2 linked regions of the Actinokineospora baliensis genome follow. The main gene of each other region encodes a partner of the protein of the gene in region 2 in a complex. Links are inferred from orthologs where the notes say so. Each region holds a gene or a part of one and is shown on either strand. Other genes may lie near its edges. The genes, in order: ctaE and ctaD.

Region 1 (3,235 bases), 4.8 Mb from region 2 along the record:
GACGACCGACAGGCCGAGCGACGCGCCCAGCAGCGGGGTGTAGAGCGAGTACATGAAGTACCCGTCGGTGTCCGGGGCGGTGTAGGCCGACGGCCAGAACAGGAACACCCCGGCGAAGGCGAGCCCACCGACGGCGGCGAGCAGGAACCACATCGCGACCAGGCGCTCGGCGCGCTTCTCGGCGCGGGTGCCCTTGACCGGCCACGGGTCCGGGTACTCGATGATCTCGACGTCGTCGAGCTTGCCGCCGAGCTTGACCAGCTCCTCGCGGGACATCCCCGCGAGTTCCTCCTCGCTCGGCAGCTGCTGGGGGTTGGTGGAACTCATGCTTTAGCCCCAATCCAGAGGGTCACGCCGACCAGCGCGGCGATCCCCACGATGAATGCGATCAGACCCTCGGACTGCGGCCCGAGTCCACCGATCGGGTTGCCGCCGGGGTTGTTGTTGCCGTCGGTGACCGACTTGACGTAGGCGACGATGTCCTTCTTCTCCTCCGGCGTGAGCTGCCGGTCGGAGAACTTGGGCATGTTCTGCGGGCCGGTGAGCATCGCCGCGTAGATCTCGGTCTCGGTGACGCCGTCCAGCTTGGGCGCGAACTTGCCCGAGGACAGCGCGCCGCCGCGGCCGGTGAAGTTGTGGCAGGACGCGCAGTTGAGCCGGAACAGCTCGCCGCCGCGGGCCGGGTTGTCGCCGCGCAGCGCCTCGCCCTGCTCCTCCGGCAGCTTGGCGCCGCCGCCCTTGGAGTCGACGAACGCGCTGATGGCGTCGATCTGGTGCGGGTCGAGCTTCGGGGGCTTGCGCTCGATCTGGGCTTCCTGGCGCACCGCGGGCATCCGGCCGGTGGCGGTCTGGAAGTAGGTGGCCGCCTCGCCGACGCCGATCAGGCTGGGGCCGCGGTCGGCAACGCCCTCGAGGTTGGCGCCGTGGCAGGTGATGCAGGTGGTGTTGTAGATCCGCTCGCCCTCGCGCACCAGCGCCGGGTCGCCCTGCGCTTCGGCGACCGGTGGCTGGGGGGCGAACGCGGAGTACAGGACGCCGACCGACATCAGCGCGAAACCGAGGGCCAGCAGACCGGCCACGCGCCTGCGGAGCTTGCCGCGGCGCGGCAGTTTCTTGTTCATTGAACGGCAACCCTTGCTGTCGGTTCGGGCCCGGTGGAGCTGGTGGTGGCGGGCTGGGCGGCTGCTGGCTCGGCTGCGGCGGTCATGGGACCAGGTAGATGACCGCGAACAGGCCGATCCAGACCACGTCGACGAAGTGCCAGTAGTACGAGACCACGATCGCCGAGGTCGCCTGCGCCGGGGTGAACTTGCTCAGCTTGGTGCGCACGAGCAGGTACACGAAGGCGATGAGGCCGCCGATGACGTGCAGGCCGTGGAACCCGGTGGTGAGGTAGAAGACCGTCCCGAACGCCCCGGACGGGATGGTCACGCCCTCGTTGATCAGGTTGTAGTACTCGTAGGCCTGACCGCCGACGAAGATCGCGCCCATGATCAGCGTGGCGATGTACCAGCGGCGCAGGCCGAACACGTCGCCGCGCTCGGCGGCGAAGACGCCGAGCTGGCAGGTGAACGACGAGGCCACCAGGATGATCGTGAACGGCAGCGCGTAGGGCACGTCCAGGTGCACGGGCTCGCCGTCGGCCAGCGGCGGCGGCCAGTGGCCGGTGCTGTTCTGCGCCTTGACGGTGAAGAACATGGCGAACAGCCCGGCGAAGAACATCAGCTCGCTGGACAACCAGACGATGGTGCCGACGCTGACCATGTTCGGCCGGTTCAGCGAGTGCACACGCTGGCCAATGGAGGGCGCTGCTGCAGTCACGGGTCGCATTATGTCTTGCGAGTAGTGGGCTCGCCCGGTCGGGTCGCGAGTAGACCTCCTCGGCGCGCCGGGGCGGTCGGAAGGGCGGGGACGTGGGCTTTCTCAGCGGGCTTCGTACGGCGTTCTCCAGGCAACGGGCACCGGGGTTGAACCAGGACGACCCGGACTTGGCGGTCGTGGCGGCCTGTTTCGACGACGCCGAGGCCGCCTCCGCCGCGCTCACCCGGTCCAGTGACTTCCGCCCCACTGATCAGGCGGTGCTGCGCCACCACCTGTCACTGCCCGCCGACCGGGTCGACGAGGCGGCCGCGATCGTGGCCCAGGACGGCTACGCGCTGCGGGAAGTGCTGCCGCACGACGGGGCCGTGGTCACCGTGTACGCCCTGCGTGTGCGGGTCGTGGACGCCCTGGAGTGCTCGCGGGAGCGGTCCAGGATGGCCAGTCTCGCGGCGCGGTTGGGCGGGCGGGCGCTGGGGTGGGACGTCTTGCAGAGCAGGTGACGTGAGACCGATAACATCACCACGGGTACCTACTCGGATGACCGGAGGACGCATGAGCACCGCAGCACTGAAGATCCTGGTCTTCAGCCACCGGCCCGAGGTCCGCGAGACGATCATCACAGCCGTGGGCCGCAGGCCTGCCGCCGACATCGGCCGGGTGGCCTACGTGGAGGTCGGCACGGTGTCCGAGGTGCTGATGGAGATGGACGCGGGCGGCATCGACCTGGCCATCCTCGACGGCGAGGCGCAGCCGACCGGCGGCATGGGCCTGTGCAGGCAGCTCAAGAACGAGATCACCGACTGCCCGCCGATCGTCATCGCGGTGCGCCGCAAGGACGACCGCTGGTTGGCGACCTGGTCGCAGGCCGACGCGGTGGTCGTGCACCCGCTCGACCCGCTGACCGCCGCCGAGACCGTCGCCGACGTGCTGCGCACCAAGCGCCTGCCGCTCGTCCGGGGCTGACCCGGTGGCCGAGCGCACCTGGAAGTCGCTGCTCAACCACCTGGTCGACGGCGGTGACCTGACCGCGGCGGACACGTCGTGGGCCATGAACGAGATCATGTCCGGTGCCGCGACGCCCGCCCAGATCGCCGCGTTCGCCGTGGGGCTGCGCGCCAAGGGCGAGACCGCGGCCGAGATCGGCGGCCTCGCCGAGGGCATGATGGCCAACGCCCGCCTGGTCGAGCTCGACCGGCCCGCCGTGGACGTCGTGGGCACCGGCGGCGACCAGGCGCACACGGTCAACATCTCCACGATGACCTCTGTGGTCACCGCCGCGACGGGCGCCCCGGTCGTCAAGCACGGTAACCGCGCCGCCTCGTCGAAGTGCGGCACCGCCGATGTCCTCGAAGAACTCGGCGTGGTGATCGACCTCTCCCCGGAGGGCGTGGCCACCTGCGCGCGCGAGGTGGGC
Region 2 (3,180 bases):
GCACGAGCACGCCATCGGCTACGAGTGGGCGCTGGACTCCGACCGCGAGGCCACCGTCACCATCGCCCAGGTCGACGACCTCAAGCACGCGGCCGCCATCGCCAACACCGAGACCTCCGGCCTGGCCGCGGGCATCGTCACCACCGACCGCGCGCGGGCCGACGAGTTCATCGCCGCGTACACCGGAACGGGTGTCTTCTGGAACGCCCCCACCCGGCTGCTGGACGGGTTCAAGCTGCTCGGCGTGCCGGAGACGGGGATCAACATCGACCGCGTGCCCGGCCCGCGCGGCCCGGTCACCTTCACCGACCTGACCCTGCGCCAGTACGCCGTCCTGCCGGTGTGAGCTGGGCAACTGCTGATCCACAGTTGTCCACAGCACACCGTCCCCACCCGAGCCCGGGCCCACCGCCGGGGCTACGATCCCCCCAACGGGCCGTTCTGCCGGTCCGGACGAGGACGCCCACCACCAGCAGCAGGAGGCAGGAGTGACGGCAGTAGCCCCGCAGCCGATCGCCACGCGGCCCTACCCGGCGCGCGAGACGGCCAAGGGTTCGTACCTGCTGCGGCTGTTCCGCACCACGGACCACAAGCAGATCGGGATCATGTACCTGGTCACCTCGTTCGCCTTCTTCATGGTGGGCGGCGCGATGGCCATGCTGATCCGGTCCGAGCTGGCCGTGCCAGGCCAGCAGTTCCTGTCGCAGGAGCAGTACAACCAGCTGTTCACCATGCACGGCACGATCATGCTGCTGCTGTACGCGACGCCGATCCTGTTCGGGTTCGCCAACTTCGTGCTGCCGCTGCAGATCGGCTCGCCCGACGTGGCGTTCCCCCGGTTGAACGCGTTCTCGTACTGGCTGTACCTGTTCGGCGGCATCATCGTGATGTTCGGGTTCCTCACCCCCGGCGGTGCCGCTGACTTCGGTTGGTTCGCCTACACGCCGCTGTCGGACAAGATCCACTCGCCCGGCGTCGGCGCGGACCTGTGGATCACCGGTCTGGCGGTCGGTGGTCTGGGCACCATCCTCGGCGCGGTCAACATGCTGACCACCATCGTCTGCCTGCGCGCGCCCGGCATGACCATGTTCCGGATGCCGATCTTCACCTGGAACATCCTGATCACCAGCGTGCTGGTGCTGCTCGCGTTCCCGATCCTCACCGCGGCGCTGTTCGGGCTCTTGGCCGACCGCCAACTCGGGGCGCACGTGTTCGACCCGGCCAACGGCGGCGTCATCCTCTGGCAGCACCTGTTCTGGTTCTTCGGCCATCCCGAGGTGTACATCGTCGCGTTGCCGTTCTTCGGCATCGTCTCGGAGATCTTCCCGGTCTTCAGCCGCAAGCCGCTCTTCGGCTACCGCGGCCTGGTCTACGCGACCCTGGGCATCGCGGCGCTGTCGGTGACCGTGTGGGCGCACCACATGTACGCCACCGGCGCGGTGCTGCTGCCGTTCTTCTCCTTCATGACCTTCCTCATCGCGGTGCCGACCGGCGTGAAGTTCTTCAACTGGATCGGCACCATGTGGAAGGGGCAGTTGACCTTCGAGACCCCGATGCTGTTCAGCGTCGGCTTCCTGGTCACCTTCCTCTTCGGCGGCCTCACCGGCGTGCTGCTGGCCGCCCCGGCGATCGACTTCCACGTCTCCGACACGTACTTCGTCGTCGCCCACTTCCACTACGTGCTCTACGGCACGATCGTGTTCGCCACCTTCGCGGGCATCTACTTCTGGTTCCCGAAGATCACCGGCCGGTTCCTCGACGAACCGCTGGGCAAGCTGCACTTCTGGACCACGTTCATCGGCTTCCACGGCACGTTCCTGGTCCAGCACTGGCTGGGCAACGAGGGCATGCCGCGCCGCTACGCCGACTACCTGCCCAGCGACGGCTTCACCACGCTGAACACGATCTCCACCATCGGCGCGTACATCCTGGGCGCCTCGACGCTGCCGTTCATCTACAACGTGTTCAAGAGCTACCGCTACGGCGAGATCACCACCGCCGACGACCCGTGGGGCTACGGCAACTCCCTGGAGTGGGCCACCAGCTCCCCGCCGCCGCGGCACAACTTCACCGAGCTGCCCAGGATCCGCTCCGAGCGGCCCGCGTTCGACCTGCACTACCCGCACATGCGGGAGGCGACCGAGGCGGACAAGTACGTGGGTCTGCTCGGTGGCCACGGCCACAAACCGGCCCCTTCCGAGGTCATTGCCGAGAAGATGAACCCCGACGAGATCTCGAAGGGCGACCCCACGTTGCCCAATTGAGCGAACCCGGCCGCTCGGCGCTGACCGAGCGGAGCCGGTGGAAGGACTGAGACGGGTGGAGCCCAGGCGCGCGAGCTGCCTTCGCTCCACCCGTCTTCGCGTTTCCGGAAGATCCACTGTGGACTTCCCGGCCCGGTCGGCGGCAGCCGAAGGTGTCTGCCACGGGCGCCGATCAGGGCAACTCCACGCGGTCCCTGCCCTGACGGCAGCCGACGACGCCTGCCGGGGGCGCACCAGCCCCGCCGGGGACCGCGGGCACCACCCCCGCCGTGACCCGACCGGGGGACGGGCCGCCGTCCGCACCACGCGCAGTCACCCATCAGCCGGACGCCGGGGCGGCGGACGGCCAGTCGTCATGGGAGTCACCGGATCGTGTCCACCTCAGCTGGTCCCCGCCAGACCCCTGTCCTGATCACGGTCACCGGACCGGACAAGCCGGGGGTCTCCTCCGTGCTGTTCGCCGCGCTGACCAGGCACGGCGTCGACATCCTCGACGTCGAGCAGGTCGTCATCCGCGGCCAACTGGTGCTCGGCGCGCTGGTCAGCACCGACCACGACCCCGAGGGCCTGCAGGAGTCCGTCGAGCAGGCCATGGCCACCGTCGCCATGCGGGTCGACGTGGAGATCGGCGTCGACCCGCAGCCGCGCGGCGGGTCCACCCACGTGCTGGTCGTGCTCGGCCGCCCGGTCAGCGCCCGCGCCCTGGGCGAGGTGGCCCGCAAGCTGGCCCAGCTCGAGGTCAACATCGACTCCATCCGCCGGGTCGCCGACTACCCGGTCACCGGCCTGGAACTGCGCGTGTCGGTCCCGCAGGACACCGACGAGGCCGACGCGGCGCTGCGGTCGGTGCTGGCCAGGCTGTCGGTCAAGGTGGGCCTCGACATCGCCGTGGAGCGCGACCTGCTCGCCCGCCGCG

What was found.
Region 1: the proteins of ctaD (region 2) and ctaE are in contact, whole or in part, in a solved structure (PDB 7CUB), measured with the Escherichia coli proteins. The link is inferred for Actinokineospora baliensis from one-to-one orthologs.

The regions. Positions count from the first base shown.
Region 1 is NZ_JAFBCK010000001.1:7,520,389-7,523,623, forward strand. Bases 18-2,936 are described here. They hold ctaE (aa3-type cytochrome oxidase subunit III), read right to left. Parts: upstream 1,831-2,936; coding sequence 1,204-1,830; downstream 18-1,203. Other genes in these bases: qcrA (cytochrome bc1 complex Rieske iron-sulfur subunit), read right to left, coding at 18-327; qcrC (cytochrome bc1 complex diheme cytochrome c subunit), read right to left, coding at 324-1,121; JOD54_RS33105 (hypothetical protein), read left to right, coding at 1,914-2,321; JOD54_RS33110 (hypothetical protein), read left to right, coding at 2,374-2,784; trpD (anthranilate phosphoribosyltransferase), read left to right, coding at 2,789-2,936. In the rest of the region: more of qcrA, read right to left, coding at 1-17; more of trpD, read left to right, coding at 2,937-3,235. UniProt on the Escherichia coli protein: Cytochrome bo(3) ubiquinol terminal oxidase is the component of the aerobic respiratory chain of E.coli that predominates when cells are grown at high aeration.
Region 2 is NZ_JAFBCK010000001.1:2,708,326-2,711,505, forward strand. What follows is about bases 13-2,876. They hold ctaD (aa3-type cytochrome oxidase subunit I), read left to right. Parts: upstream 13-488; coding sequence 489-2,264; downstream 2,265-2,876. Other genes in these bases: JOD54_RS12950 (aldehyde dehydrogenase family protein), read left to right, coding at 13-346; serB (phosphoserine phosphatase SerB), read left to right, coding at 2,637-2,876. Also shown: more of JOD54_RS12950, read left to right, coding at 1-12; more of serB, read left to right, coding at 2,877-3,180. UniProt on the Escherichia coli protein: Cytochrome bo(3) ubiquinol oxidase is the terminal enzyme in the aerobic respiratory chain of E.coli that predominates when cells are grown at high aeration.